Regions from separate parts of the Plantibacter sp. AC185 genome, predicted to be linked through region 2. Evidence: predicted binding sites of a transcription regulator. Region 2 holds the regulator's gene; the other holds the start of a gene.
What was found. The regulator HrcA, encoded in region 2, represses chaperone genes, less so after heat shock. The targets are predictions, from matches to a motif close to TTNGCACTCGNNNNNNNCGAGTGCNAA.
Positions count from the first base shown of each region.

Region 1: a site for HrcA is predicted at 1,911-1,937, ahead of groL (chaperonin GroEL). Genes of this name have one in related genera too.

Region 1 covers NZ_OZ409831.1:856,759-864,449, forward strand. The annotation lists gene ACZZZB_RS04100 (hypothetical protein) at 1-173, opposite strand, end outside; gene groL (chaperonin GroEL) at 254-1,873, opposite strand; gene ACZZZB_RS04110 (cold-shock protein) at 2,078-2,281, opposite strand; gene ACZZZB_RS04115 (LytR C-terminal domain-containing protein) at 2,567-3,139, opposite strand; gene ACZZZB_RS04120 (DUF3263 domain-containing protein) at 3,161-3,469, opposite strand; gene msrB (peptide-methionine (R)-S-oxide reductase MsrB) at 3,687-4,106, shown strand; gene ACZZZB_RS04130 (nitroreductase family protein) at 4,103-4,651, shown strand; gene ACZZZB_RS04135 (DMT family transporter) at 4,694-5,650, opposite strand; tRNA gene ACZZZB_RS04140 (tRNA-Thr) at 5,712-5,787, opposite strand; gene ACZZZB_RS04145 (DsbA family protein) at 5,834-6,802, opposite strand; gene ACZZZB_RS04150 (ABC transporter ATP-binding protein) at 7,059-7,691, shown strand, end outside.
Region 2 covers NZ_OZ409831.1:270,873-278,563, forward strand. The annotation lists gene ACZZZB_RS01210 (16S rRNA (uracil(1498)-N(3))-methyltransferase) at 1-450, opposite strand, end outside; gene dnaJ (molecular chaperone DnaJ) at 452-1,573, opposite strand; gene hrcA (heat-inducible transcriptional repressor HrcA) at 1,628-2,650, opposite strand; gene ACZZZB_RS01225 (DUF4870 domain-containing protein) at 2,867-3,424, shown strand; gene hemW (radical SAM family heme chaperone HemW) at 3,494-4,720, opposite strand; gene ACZZZB_RS01235 (DUF1990 family protein) at 4,731-5,375, opposite strand; gene lepA (translation elongation factor 4) at 5,372-7,222, opposite strand; gene rpsT (30S ribosomal protein S20) at 7,442-7,691, shown strand, end outside.

The DNA of each region.
Region 1 (7,691 bases), 590 kb from region 2:
ACCGCCTCGGGTGACGGGGTCTCCTTCGGCGCGGTCGCGCAAGCGGTCAGCATGAAGATCGTGGCGGCAATGGCCGCGGCTCCCCCGAGTCGTGTCATAGCCTCAGCATAGAGACGAAACAGAGGCGACCTGCGACCGCCCAGTGACGACTTCATAACGGATGCGGTCAGCATGCCGGAATCGACATACGCGTCCGGAAACGACGCAGGGCGCCTCCCGAAGGAGACGCCCTGCGCAGGTGTTGCTGTCGGACTTAGAAGTCCATGCCACCGGTCGGGTCGCCGGCCGGAGCCGGGTTCTTCTCCGGCTTGTCGGCGACGACGGCCTCGGTGGTGAGGAACAGACCGGCGATCGACGCTGCGTTGAGCAGCGCGGAGCGCGTGACCTTCACCGGGTCGTTGATGCCGGCAGCGAGCATGTCGACGTACTCTCCGGTCGCGGCGTTGAGGCCGTGTCCGACGGGCAGGTTGCGGACCTTGTCGGCGACGACGCCGGGCTCGAGGCCCGCGTTGAGCGCGATCTGCTTGAGCGGAGCGTCGATGGCGACCTTGACGATGTTCGCACCGGTCGCCTCGTCACCGACGAGCTCGAGCTTCTCGAACGCGGTCTTGCCGGCCTGGATCAGGGCGACGCCACCACCGGCGACGATGCCCTCTTCGACGGCAGCCTTCGCGTTGCGAACAGCGTCCTCGATGCGGTGCTTCCGCTCCTTGAGCTCGACCTCGGTCGCTGCACCGGCCTTGATGACCGCCACACCGCCCGCGAGCTTGGCGAGACGCTCCTGGAGCTTCTCGCGGTCGTAGTCGCTGTCGGTGTTGTCGATCTCCTTGCGGATCTGCGAGACACGACCGGCGATGGCGTCGGCGTCGCCGGCACCCTCGACGATGGTGGTCTCATCCTTGGTGATGACGACCTTACGGGCACGGCCGAGCAGGTCGAGTGTGACGGTCTCGAGCTTGAGGCCGACCTCCTCGGAGATGACCTGGCCACCGGTGAGGATGGCGATGTCCTGCAGCTGAGCCTTGCGGCGGTCGCCGAAGCCCGGAGCCTTGACGGCGACGGACTTGAAGATGCCACGGATCTTGTTGACGACGAGCGTCGCGAGAGCTTCGCCGTCGACGTCCTCAGCGATGATGAGGAGCTGCTTGCCCGACTGGATGACCTGGTCGACGATCGGCAGGAGGTCCTTGATCGCGGAGATCTTCTGGTTGGCGATGAGGATGTAGGGGTCCTCGAACACCGCTTCCTGGCGGTCGGGGTCGGTCACGAAGTACTGCGACAGGTAGCCCTTGTCGAAGCGCATGCCCTCGGTGAGCTCGAGCTCGGTGCCGAAGGTGTTCGACTCCTCGACGGTGACGACACCCTCCTTGCCGACCTTGTCGATCGCCTCGGCGATGATCTCGCCGATGGTGGTGTCGCCGGCGGAGATGGAAGCGGTCGCAGCGATCTCCTCCTTGGTCTCCACCTCCTTGGCGTTGGCGATGAGCTCGACCGTGACGGCCTCGACGGCCTTCTCGATGCCGCGCTTGAGGCTGATGGGGTCGGCGCCTGCGGCGACGTTGCGGAGGCCCTCGCGGACGAGCGCCTGTGCCAGCACGGTCGCCGTGGTGGTGCCGTCGCCGGCGACGTCGTCGGTCTTCTTGGCGACCTCCTTGACGAGCTCCGCGCCGATCTTCTCGTACGGGTCGTCGAGTTCGATCTCCTTGGCGATGGACACGCCGTCGTTGGTGATCGTGGGGGCGCCCCACTTCTTCTCGAGGACAACGTTGCGACCGCGCGGCCCAAGGGTGACCTTGACCGTGTCAGCAAGAATGTTCAGTCCACGCTCGAGGCCGCGACGGGCCTCCTCGTCGAAAGCAATGATCTTAGCCATGTGTGTTTTTCGTCCCTCCCGGACGTCATGAACGTTGTTAGCACTCAATGAGTACGAGTGCTAAGTCGATTCTGGCACTCAGGGGGTGGGAGTGCAAGTGAGCACCGGCGCCCTGAGCGAACTCCCGGGAACAGCCCCGGAACGACGAACGACGCCGCCCACCGAAGTGGACGGCGTCGCAGGAATCGCGTACCTGATCAGCGGCTACGCCAGGCGCACACCCTCGGCCTGAGGCCCCTTTGCTCCAGTGCCGACCTCGAAGACGACCGCCTGGCCCTCTTCCAAGGACTTGTAGCCGCTCATGTCGATCGCCGAGTAGTGGACGAAGACATCCTGTCCACCGTCGTCGACCGTGATGAAGCCGAAGCCCTTCTCAGCGTTGAACCACTTGACGGTTCCGTTCGCCATTTCATACTCCCATTGCTGCGTGCTCGCAGGCATCGACTGTTGCCGAACCCGGACCTGCCATCCGGGATCGGGACCCCGGTGACCACCCTGCGCCGAAGTGGACCCGGGGGCGAGTCGAGACGGGACGGGATGAGCGGCCAGTTCCAGATACTAATCCGGAGCACCGCGCGGATTCACCCCGAAATCGACAAACGGGGCGGAGTGATACGACAACTCAACATGGAGGAAACACTCCGGAAACACGGCGTGCCGGCGACCCGAGCGATCGACCCGCTCCAGCCGCGCTCAGGCGGCAGGCTGGTAGTCCGCGCCGACCACGACGACGATGCGGAGGACCGGCGCCTCGCCCTCCTCGACGGGGATCGCGTACGTGTCCGTGATCTGGATCGGGATGCCGCCGAGCGCGTTCGCGATGGCGCGGGCGACGCCCTCCTGCGACGGATCCTGGTAGTAGACGCCGCTCGTCGTGACGTCCTCCGTGCTGGCGTCGCTCGTCCCGATCTGCTGCGTGAAGCCGGCAGCCGTGATCGCTGCCGCCGCCGATGCGGCGAGGCCGGCGGTGGGTGTGCCGTTCAGGACGAGGATGCTAGCCGCGGGGTCGACGACGGGGGCAGCCTCGGTCGGGGTGGGGGTCGGCGTGGGCGTGGCGCTCGGGCTCTGCGAGCCGCCGAAGAAGTCGATCCGGTCGTTCAACCCGAACAGGGCGAAGGTGCCGACCCCCACGAGTACGAGCGTGGCGACCACGGCGACGAGGAAGGCGATCCAGCCGCGTCCCTTGGGAGCAGGGGCACGGTGCGCGCCGACGCGCTTGAGGTCGGGGACCTCGTCGAAGCGGTCGGGCGGGAAGGATTCAGCCATGGTGTGGTCTCCGAGAGCTGCTCAGCCGTCGGTGCGGGGAGCCGAGGCTCCTCGCGCCGAGAGTCGGGCGTCGCGGGTGCGCTGCAGCCGCTTGATCAGCATGGGGTCGTGGGCGAGGGCGGACGGCGAGTCGATGAGCGCGCCGAGCAGTTGATAGTACCGGGCCGGGGACAGGGCGAAGCGGTCGCGGATGGCGGCCTCCTTGGCCCCGACGTGCTGCATCCAGTGGGACTCGAACTCGAGGATCTCGAGCTCGCGCTGGTCGAGGCCTCCCGTCGGCGTCGACGCGTCGTCATCGGCAGGCGTGCGCGACGCTGGCTGCATGCTCATCTCCTGCCGATCGGTGCCGATGCGGCGACCGTGGAGTCATGCTCCGGTCCGCCGTCGTCCAAGTCTATTCAGCCGATGCCCGCCGGGCCGCATCCACCCCGGCGAGGGCCGACGTTCACCGGGAAGGATCAGGCTCGGTGCAGTGTTATGGAATACGTCGGGAGCCGCATGCACGAGGCAGCCCCGCACGTAGGATGACCGAGACGAATGGAGCAGCATGACGTACGACGTGTCGAAGACCGATGAGCAGTGGCGCGAGGAACTCACGCCGGAGCAGTATCAGGTCCTCCGCGGAGCGGCGACCGAGCGGGCCTGGACCGGTGAGCTCCTCGACGAGTCGCGCGCGGGCCTCTACACCTGTGCGGCCTGCAACGCCGAACTCTTCAAGAGCGGTACCAAGTTCGATTCCGGCTGCGGATGGCCGAGCTTCTACGAGTCCGTGAACCCCGAGGCGGTGCAGCTCATCGAGGACCGCACCCTCGGCATGGTGCGCACCGAGGTCCGGTGCGCCAACTGCGGCTCGCACCTCGGCCACGTGTTCGACGACGGCTTCGGCACGCCCACCGGCGACCGCTACTGCATGAACTCGATCGCGCTCAACTTCGCCGCGGCCGACACCACCGAGCCGACGGAGTGACCGAACCGGTCGAGCGCCCCGTCCTCGCCGCCGTCGCCGGGCGGCGTTCGTGGTCCAAGGTCACCGACGTCGCTCCGAGTGACGCGGAACTCCTCGAGGTCCTCGCGGCGGCCGGTCGAGTGGCCGACCACAGCGCCCTGCGTCCGTGGCGGGTCATCACCCTCCGCGGCGACGACCGCGTGAAGCTCGGCCGGGCGCTCGCGAAGGCGGAGGGCGACTCGAAGCCCTCGACGAAGCCGCTCCGCGCGCCCCTGTTGCTCGCCGTCGTCGTGAGCGTGAAGAAGTCGAAGGTGCCCGCCTGGGAGCAGGAGGCGGTCGCGGCCGGAGTGGCCCACATGGTCAGTCTCCTGCTCGACGACGCCGGTTGGGGCGTGTTCTGGCGCACCGGCGGCGCGACTCGCGCCAAAGCGGTCCGGAAGGCACACGGCCTGAAGAAGGGCGAGGAGCTCCTCGGCTGGCTGTACGTCGGAGGGAAGCCGGGTAACGCTCGCACGGGGCGCCGCAAGACGATCAACGCGAAGGCGCACCTCAGCTCCATGCCCTGAGGACGGAGTCGCTCACGGCATCCGACGGCCCGACGGCTCGACTCAGTCGGCGGACGAAGATGCCGTGGGACGACGCCTGAACCGCGCCGATGCGATCGCCACGGCGGCGAACGCGAGGAGTGTCCCGATGACCGTCGCGACATGCACGCCGCCGTCGTCGGTGGGCAGGAGCACGTCGAGGGCGAGCGCGCTCAGGGTCTGACCGGCCACTGTGCCGAGCCCGAGGATGAGCACGCCCGTGTGCTGCACGAGCAACGCCGCCACGGCGATGAACACGCATCCGATCGGGCCTCCGAGGTAGAGCCACCACTCCCCCGGGAGCGGTCCGGGCGGCGCGACGATGACCGCGTGGAGCACCGCGGCGATGACCAGCACGACCGTCCCGACGATGAAGTTGATGAACGTGGCGGCGAGCGTGCTCTGCGCCCGCATCTTCACGCGACCGTTGACCGCCTGCTGCCAGCCGATCCCGATGCCGGCGAGGAGCGGGAGGACGAGCAGTCCGAGTGGGATGCTCCCGCCGAGCTCGCCCGAGACCGCGACGCCGACGGCGACGAGGGCGACGACCGCCCCGAGGACGCGCTGGACGCTGAACCCGACGACGCCTCCCGGGCCGAAGCCGATCCGGTCGAGCACGAGTCCGCTCGCCGTCTGGCCGGCGACGACCGCGACCGTGAAGAGGGCGACGCCGAGCGTGGCGGCGGTGAGCCCCTGCGAGAGCACGAGGAACGCGCCGGCACACCCACCGAGCACCGTCCACCAGGGCATCTCCCGGCGTCGGACGGCACCGGCCACCGTGGAGAGCCCCTGACGACCGGTGCGGGAGACCGCCAGCCCGACGGTGAGGATGATCAAGCCGCCGCCGAACGAGATCGCAGCCGCGGTGAACCCGTCACCGAGGCGGGCTCCGAGATCACCGTTCAGCCTTGCCTGCACCGCGATGAAGGCACCGCTGACGACGGCGATGAGGAGCGCGAGCGGCGCTGGGACACGGGTCACGGGAGGGTTCCTTCCAATGAGGAACCGCCCACTCAGCGAGGCTGAGCGGGCGGTTCTCGGCTGGAGCCGACGACGGGACTTGAACCCGTAACCTACGCTTTACAAGAGCGTTGCGCTACCAATTGCGCCACGTCGGCCGACAGGGGCTGGCCCCGGTCCCATCCATCCTACGATGACGGCGGATCAGCCGTTGGTCACGGGCGACTCGCTGGCACCCGGCGTCGGCGTCCCGGTGGAGTAGCTCTCGCTCGAGACGGCGAGGACGAAGGCCGCGAACTGCTCGGCGTCGGTGAGCGAACCCGTGTACTGCTTGCCGTTCACCAGGATGGTCGGCGTCCCCTCGACCTTGGCGACGTCGGTGCCGGGCAGCGGGCCGCTGCGCGCACGGTCGGTCGAGTCCTTCACCCACGACTTGTAGGTGCCGTCGTCGATGCAGGCGTTGATCTTCTTCTCGCCGCCGGAGATGACGCCCTTGGCGATCGACTTCAGCTCGGCGTCGGTCAGGCCCTCGGTGTTCTCCTTGGGCTGGTTCTCGAACAGTGCGGTGTTGAAGGAGAAGAAGTCGTTCGGCGAGTACTCCGCGACGCAGGCGGCCGCGTTCGAAGCGCGCAGCGAGTACTGCGTCCCGAGCGACAAGTTGCTCAGCGTTGCGAGGGGGTGCACCGTGTACGTCGCGGCGCCGGCCTCGAGCCAGCCCTTGACCTGCTCCGCGTTCGTGGTCTCGAACTGACCGCAGTAGGGGCAGAGGAAGTCCTGGTAGACGGAGATCTCGACGCCGTCGGCGGCGGGGGTCTCGGTGGCTGCCGGCGTCTCAGCCGGGGCGGGCTCCGCGGGGGCGGCCGGATCGGTCGCGCTCGGCGTCGGCGTGGACGCACTGGCCGGGGCTCCGACCAGCTGCAAGCCGGCGGAGACGGTGAAGCCGTCGTTCTTCGCCGCGGTCGGGACCGGTCCGGCGGGCTTGATCGACGTCACGATGATGACCGCCACCACCGCCACGATCGCGAGCGCACCGAGCACGATGCCGCCCTGGAGCAGCACCCGGTTGCGGCGGTCGCGGCGCTTCTGCTGCTCGCGCAGCACCCGCGCCTTCTCGCGTGCCGCGTCGCGTCGTTCGTTCTTGGTCGGTCGGTTCTGCGATCCAGCGCCAGACATTGATCCTCGTTTCGGGGGGCTCGCGCTGCGGAGACGAGGCAGCGCCAAACAGAGTAATCGTAGACCTGCCGCCTGAGAGAGGCCCAAACCAGGCCGGGAGCCGGCTGTGCGTCCACCGAGAGATCCGCTGGTCGCTGGACCTTCCATTCACAGGTGGTCGTGGCATACTGGAACGGCGAACCGGCCATCGATGACGGGTTCGCGTCCATTCACAACGGATCGTCCGGCACGTACCTGCCGGTGAAGGAGAACAACCATGGCGTCTGTGACGTTCGACAACGCAACCCGTTTCTACCCGGGTGGCACTCGCCCCGCGGTCGACAAGCTGAACCTCGAGGTCGCCGACGGCGAATTCCTCGTCCTCGTCGGCCCGTCCGGCTGCGGCAAGTCAACCTCCCTCCGCATGCTCGCCGGCCTCGAAGAGGTCAACGACGGCCACATCTTCATCGGCGACCGCGACGTCACCGACGTGCCGCCGAAGGACCGCGACATCGCGATGGTGTTCCAGAACTACGCGCTCTACCCGCACATGACCGTCGCCGAGAACATGGGCTTCGCGCTCAAGATCGCCGGTGTCGGCAAGGAAGAGCGCGCCACCCGCGTGCTCGAAGCCGCCAAGCTCCTCGACCTCGAGGACTACCTGACCCGCAAGCCGAAGGCGCTCTCCGGTGGTCAGCGTCAGCGCGTCGCGATGGGTCGAGCCATCGTCCGTCAGCCCCAGGTCTTCCTCATGGACGAGCCGCTGTCGAACCTCGATGCCAAGCTCCGCGTCCAGACCCGCACCCAGATCGCGTCGCTGCAGCGTCGTCTCGGCGTCACCACCGTCTACGTCACCCACGACCAGACCGAGGCGCTCACCATGGGCGACCGCATCGCGGTCCTCAAGGAC
Region 2 (7,691 bases):
CACCTCGGGCACCCGGGCGCGGATCGACTGCTTCGACGCCTCGCGCACGATGAGCTGCCAGCGCGCACGGCCCTTGACCGCTTTGTCGCCCTGCCACCTGGAGATGCTGCGCTCGGCGCTCCAGGGGACGATGCGGTCGACACCCAGCTCGGTCGCCGCCTGGATGGCGAGTTCGTCGCGATCGCCCTTGGCCAGCGCCTGCACGAGGACGAGCCCGGGACGGTTCTCCGGGTGCACCACGACCGACTCGACGCGGATCTCCAACTCCCCCGGCTCGCTGCGCACGACCGGTCCGGTCGCGATCAGGCCCCGGCCGTTGCCGATCGATGTCGTCTCGCCGACCCGCAACCGACTCACGGCGACGGCGTGCTTCGCCTCGGGCCCGCGGAGGGTCACCGAGTCGCCGACACCGGTCGATTCGAGATCCTCGCGGAGGTACAGCGAACTCATCTCAACCGACGCCGTGGAAGCGGTCGCGGATCTTCGCGAACAGGCCCTGCTGGAACTGCGCGAGCGCCGGAGCACCCTGACGTCGTCCCGAGGCGAAGCTCTTGATCAGCTCGCGTTCGCGGTGGTCGAGCTTCGTCGGGGTGACGACCTGGACGCCGATCTTGAGGTCGCCCCGGCTGTTCCCGCGGAGGCGGGTGACGCCGCGGTCCTTGACCGTGATGACCTCCGAGCTCTGCACGCCCGGCCGCAGCTCGACCTCGACGTCGCCGTCGAGCGCGTGGACGGTGACCTGGCGGCCGAGGATGGCGTCGGTCATCGGGACTTCGAGCGTGCACAACAGGTCGTCGCCGTCGCGGCTGAAGACGTCGTGGTGCTTGACCTTCATCTCGAGGTAGAGGTCGCCGTTCGGGCCGCCGGCCGGGCCGACCTCGCCGCTCCCCGGCATCTGCAGACGCAGACCGGTGTCGACGCCGGCCGGGATGTCGACCGAGACGGTGCGGCGCGCACGGAGCCGACCCTGACCCTGGCAGGTGACGCACGGCGTCGCGATGATCGTGCCGTAGCCGCGGCAGGTGCCGCAGGGCGCCGACGTCATGACGTTGCCGAGCAGCGAGCGGACGGCCCGCTGGATGGAGCCGGAGCCGTGACAGATGTCGCAGGTCACCGGTGAGGTGCCGGGCTGGCAGCAGGAGCCGTTGCAGGTGCTGCAGAGCACGGCGGTGTCGACCTCGAGGTCGCGGTGGGTGCCGAAGATGACCTCGTCGAGGTCGAGCTCGACGCGCAACAGGGCGTCCTCCCCGCGTGCGCGACGGGACTTGGGCCCGCGCTGCTGGCCGCCCCCGCCGAAGAAGGTGTCGAAGATGTCGCCGAAGCCGCCGAACCCGGCGTCGCCGCCACCGAACCCACCAGCCTGCGGACCGAGGTCGTACTGCTGGCGCTGCTTGGGGTCGCTCAGCACGTCGTAGGCGTGCGTGACCTCCTTGAACCGTTCCGAGGCGTCGGAACCCGGGTTCACGTCGGGGTGCAGTTCGCGTGCGAGGCGGCGGTACGCCTTCTTGATCTCTTCGGGCGTCGCCTCCTTGGCGACACCGAGTGCTGCGTAGTGGTCGGGGTAGTCAGCCACTGAGGGCCTTTCGTTCGAGGTGCGGAAGGTGTTGGGGGACGCGACGAGGATGCGTCACTCGGCGTCGAGGATGCGCGAGAGGTACCTGGCGACGGCGCGGACCGCAGCCATGTTGCTCGCGTAGTCCATTCTCGTGGGGCCGAGGACGCCGAGCCGGGCGATTTCGCCACCAGAGGAACGGTAGTTCCCGGCGAGGACACTCGTGGTCTCGAGGCCGAAGGACGCGTTCTCCCGCCCGATGCTGGCGACCACGCTGTCGCGCTCGGACTCCATCTCACCGAAGAGCCGAAGCAGCACGACCTGCTGCTCGATGGCGTCCAGGACCGGATAGATGCTGCCGGGGAAGTCGTCTTCAGTACGGGCGAGGTTGGCGGCGCCGGCCATGACGAGGCGGTCCTGGCGCTGCGCCGACAGCTGCTCGCGCACCGCGTCGACGATGCGGACGGCCGCCGCGCGGTCGAGGTCGGCGATGTCGGCGGGGACGTCGCCGATCGCGTCGTGGGCGTCGAGGAGTGGACGGCCCGCGACCGCCTCGTTGCACAGCGAGCGGAGACGCGAGATGAGGTCGTCGTCGACCGGGCTCTCCGTCTCGATGAGCCGCTGCTCGACGCGGCCGTTGTCGAGGATGATGACCGCGAGCACACGGTTCGGGGTGACGCTCACCAACTCGAGATGCCGGACACGTGCCCGGGAGAACATCGGGTACTGGACGAGTGCGACCTGGTTCGTCAGCTGCGACAGCAGCCGCACCGTGCGGTGCAGGACCTCGTCGAGGTCGCCGGACGCGCCGAGGAAGGTCTCGATCGCCGTCCGTTGGGCGTTGTTCAGCGGACGGCGGTCGGCGAGGTGGTCGACGAACATCCGGTAACCCTTGTCGGTCGGCACCCGGCCGGAAGAGGTGTGTGGAGCGGCGATGAGCTCTTCGTCCTCGAGCTGCGCCATGTCGTTGCGGATGGTGGCTGCGGAGACCCCGAAGGAGTGGCGGTCGACGATCGTCTTGGAACCGACGGGCTCACGCGAGGCGACGTAGTCCTGCACGATGACGCGGAGCACTTCGAGACCGCGATCCGACACCATCTCGATCTCCTCCCGTCATCCACCTCGGAGCACCGACCATCAGCACTCGAAGACCCTGACTGCCAATCATATCGCGGCCTCCGCGCAGCCGTCCCTTGCGCGGCCCCGTGCCCCAGGAATACCGTTGGCCGCAGGCGTGGGTCCCTGATCAGCAACACCTGGTGCGATACGCTCAGCTGGACCAATTGAATATCACTCTCCGTGAAAGGTGCGAAGATGTCCGATCCGAACGCTCAGCCGCCCGTCGACCCAGCGAAGGGCGGGTCGGTTCCGCCTGCAGGAGACGGCGCGACGCCCCCTCCCGCAGCTCCGCAGCAGCCGCCCGCAGGCGCCTACCCGCCCCCGCCCGCCGGTGGCTACGCGCCGACGCCGCCCGCTGCCGGCTCCTACCCGCCGCCGCCCGCAGGCGCCCCGCAGTACCAGCAGCCGTACGCCGCCGCTCAGCCCATGAGCCCGTCGGACGAGAAGCTCTGGTCGACGCTCATCCACATTGGTGGGATCTTCTTCGGATTCATCCCCCCGCTGATCGGCTACCTGGTCCTCAAGGACCGCGGCCCGTTCATCAAGGCGCACACGCTCACCGCCCTGAACTTCCAGCTGACGATGCTGATCGCGCTCGTGGTCGGCTCGATCCTGACGATCGTCGTCGTGGGTCTGTTCATCATCATCGCCGTGTACGTCGTCGTGATCGTGTTCAGCATCATCGCCGCGATCAAGGCGAACAAGGGCGAGCTGTACAGCTACCCGCTCACGATCCAGTTCATCAAGGCCTGACCCGTCGAGTCGCACGAGAACAGCCCCGTCCGGTCCGCCGGGCGGGGCTGTTCTGCGCCTCGGGCAGGGTCAGTCGCCGACCAGACGGCGGACGACCGCGTCGGCGAGGAGCCGTCCGCGGCGCGTGAGCTCCAGCCGTCCGAGCAGGGCCTGCCGTGCGTCGACCAGTTCCTCGGCGATGAGCCCGGCGACCGCCGTGCGAGCCTCGGGGGCGAGCGTCCGGATCGGGATGCCGTCCCTCGTCCGGGTGAGCAGCAGGATGCGTTCGAGTTCCCGGGTCTCGTCGTCCAGGGTCTCCCGGCCGGCGGCCGGCGACTCCCCCGCCGCGATCCGCTGGGCGTAGGCCGCCGGGTGCTTGACGTTCCACCAGCGCACCCCGCCGACGTGACTGTGCGAGCCCGGGCCGACGCCCCACCAGTCCTCGCCGGTCCAGTAGGAGAGGTTGTGCCGGGAGCGGTGCGTGTCGTCGGTCGCCCAGTTGCTGACCTCGTACCAGCCGTAGCCGGCTTCGGTGAGGAGATCGTCGGCGAGCTCGTACATGTCGGCCTGCAGGTCTTCGTCGGGGGTCCCCACCACGCCCGAGCGGATCTGGCGCGCGAGTTTCGTCCCTGGTTCGACGATGAGCGAATAAGCCGACACGTGGTCCGGTGCGCAGGCGATCGCCGTCTCGAGTGAGACGCGCCAGTCGGCCAGGGTCTCCCCCGGCGTCCCGTAGATGAGGTCCAGGCTGACGCCGAGTCCGGCCTCGCGAGCCCACTGCACGACGAGCGGCACCCGAGCCGGATCGTGCGTGCGCTCGAGGGTGGCGAGCACGCTCGGCACCGCGGACTGCATCCCGAAGGACACCCGGGTGAATCCGGCTTCAGCGAGCGTGCGGAGGTAGGCGGCGTCGACGGAGTCGGGGTTCGCCTCGGTCGTCACTTCGGCGCCGGGCGCGAGGTCGAAGTTGTCCGTCACGCCACGGAGCATCCGGACGAGGTCGTCAGCGGGGAGGAGGGTCGGCGTCCCGCCTCCGAAGAACACGGTCGAGACCGGGCGGTCGGGGACGGTCGATGACGCCAGGACGGACTTGCCGAAGCGGAGTTCCGCGACCGCCTCGTCGGCGTAGTCCGACTGCTTCGCGCCGCGGAGCTCGGTCGCCGTGTAGGTGTTGAAGTCGCAGTAGCCGCATCGGACCCGGCAGAACGGGACGTGCAGGTAGACCCCGAAGTTGCGCTCGTGGGCACCGACGGCCGCCGTCTCCGGGAGGAGTCCGTCGGACGGGGCCGGATCGGCGAGTGGGAGGGCGCTCGGCACGGTCCGGCGCTCAGACGCCGCGCGACGGCAGGAGTGCGCGGAGGTAGGCGTCGTTCATGGTCTTGCGGCGGCGCTTGGAGCCGACGAGCTTCGCGGCACCCTTCGTCGGGCGGAAGAACGAGCGCACGACGATCCAGACGGAGTCGTCCTCGCGCTGCTCGATCGTGAAGGACTGCTCGCCGCTCTCCGGATCGCCCTCCATCGTGCCGATGGCGAGGCTCACGTGACCCGGCTCCTCGGTGACGGAGATGACGCGATGCGGCCCGACGAGCGGTTCCCCGCCGACGGTGCCGGCGAAGACGACCGTCGTGCCCGGCGTGATGAACGGCGTGCCGTCCTCGGCGAAGCGCTGCTCCTCGTGCGTCTCGATGGGTTCCAGCGGCGTACCGTCCTCGGCGAACGCTATGCCGCCGTACTGCACGCCCGTGCCGGGGTGCACCTCGGAGATCTCCACGCCGCTCGAGCGGTGCAGTCCCCAGGTGAGGAGGGCGCTGCTCGCGAGGGCGAACCGCTCCTCACCGCTCCCGAGGCGGAACTCGTCCTCCGACGGCACGTAGCCCTCCGGCGGGTACTGCATGAGGTCGGTCCGCTGGGTGGCGCCGACGGCCGCGTAGTCGACCGCCTCGTCCTCGAACGAACTGCGTCGTGCGTTCACTTCTTGTCCTTCGTCTCCACGTCCCCGGAGAGCGCTGCGATGAACGCCTCCTGAGGCACCTCGACCTTGCCGACCATCTTCATCCGCTTCTTGCCCTCCTTCTGCTTCTCGAGGAGCTTGCGCTTGCGGGTGATGTCACCGCCGTAGCACTTGGCCAGGACGTCCTTGCGCATGGCACGGACCGACTCGCGGGCGATGATCCGCGCACCGATGGCGGCCTGGATCGGCACCTCGAACTGCTGGCGCGGGATGAGCTTCTTCAGGCGCTCGGTCATGAGCACACCGTAGGCGTACGCCTTCTCGCGGTGGACGATGGCGCTGAACGCGTCGACCTGGTCGCCCTGCAGCAGGATGTCGACCTTCACGAGATCGGCGGCCTGCTGACCGGAGGGCTCGTAGTCGAGCGAGGCGTACCCCTGCGTGCGGCTCTTCAGGTGGTCGAAGAAGTCGAAGACGATCTCACCGAGCGGCATCGTGTACCGCAGTTCGACGCGGTCCTCGCCGAGGTACTCCATGCCGAGCAGCGCGCCTCGACGGCTCTGGCAGAGTTCCATGATGGTGCCGACGTAGTCCTTGGGGGCGAGGATGCCCACCTTGACCATCGGCTCAGACACCTCGAGGATCTTGCCGGAGGGGAACTCGCTCGGGTTCGTGACGGTGACGACCTGCTTGTCCTCCGTCTTCACCTCGTAGGTGACCGACGGTGCCGTGGCGATGAGGTCGAGGTCGAACTCGCGCTGCAACCGCTCGGTCACGATCTCGAGGTGCAGGAGGCCGAGGAAGCCGACACGGAACCCGAAGCCGAGGGCGACGGACGTCTCCGGCTCGTAGTTGAGCGAGGCGTCGGAGAGCTTCAGCTTGTCGAGCGCGTCGCGCAGGATCGGGTAGTCGCTGCCGTCGATCGGGTACAGACCGGAGAAGACCATCGGCTTCGGGTCGGTGTAGCCCGGGAGGGCGTCGGTCGCCGGCTTCACCGCGGTCGTGACGGTGTCGCCGACCTTCGACTGCCGGACGTCTTTCACGCCCGTGATGAGGTAGCCCACCTCACCGACGCCGAGGCCCTTCGTGGGCGTCGGCTCGGGCGAGCTGACGCCGATCTCGAGGAGGTCGTGCACTGCGCGCGTCGACATCATCTGGATGCGCTCGCGCGGACTCAGCTGGCCGTCGATCATGCGGACGTAGGTGACGACGCCACGGTAGGTGTCGTAGACGGAGTCGAAGATCATGGCGCGCGTGGGTGCGTCCGGGTCGCCCACCGGGTTCGGGATGCGGCCGACGACGCGGTCGAGGAGTTCCTCGACACCCATACCGGTCTTGCCGGACACCCGCAGGACGTCTTCGGGCTTGCCGCCGATGAGGCTCGCGAGCTCCTTCGCGTACTTGTCGGGGTCGGCCGCCGGGAGGTCGATCTTGTTGAGCACCGGGATGATCTCGAGGTCGTTCTCGAGGGCGAGGTAGAGGTTCGCGAGTGTCTGCGCCTCGATACCCTGTGCGGCGTCGACGAGGAGGATCGCGCCCTCGCACGCGGCGAGTGACCGTGAGACCTCGTAGGTGAAGTCGACGTGGCCGGGGGTGTCGATCATGTTGAGCGCGAAGGTCTCACCGTTGAGCGACCACGGCATGCGCACGGCCTGGCTCTTGATGGTGATGCCGCGCTCGCGCTCGATGTCCATGCGGTCGAGGTACTGCGCCCGCATGTCGCGGTCCGAGACGACGCCGGTGATCTGCAACATGCGGTCCGCCAAGGTCGACTTGCCGTGGTCGATGTGGGCGATGATGCAGAAGTTCCGGATGAACGCCGGGTCGGTCGATGCCGGCTCGAGGGCCTTCACTGCTTGGGGGCTCACGCGTTCCTCGGGGTCAGGGGTGGAATCGGGCAACCTTCATTGTCCCACGGCGGGGAGCACCCGTGCTGCGGTGCCCTGGATTGCCAGAACTCAGCCCGACTGGTAATGTTGCCTGTTGGCTTGCGTGTGAGTTGAGACCACACGAGAACTCGCTTGAAGACGCCCTCTTCCGTCCGACGGCACCGAACATCATTTCCTCGAACCGAAAGTTGACCCAACGTGGCAAACATCAAGTCGCAGATCAAGCGCATCGGCACCAACAAGAAGGCCAACGAGCGCAACAAGGCCGTCAAGAGCCAGCTGAAGACCGCCATCCGCGCAACCCGTGAGGCCGTCGTCGCCGGCGACAAGGCTCAGGCTGAGTCCGCACTCAAGCTCGCCTCGAAGAAGCTCGACAAGGCCGTGAGCAAGGGCGTCATCCACGAGAACCAGGCAGCGAACCGCAAGTCGGCCATCGCCAAGCAGGTCA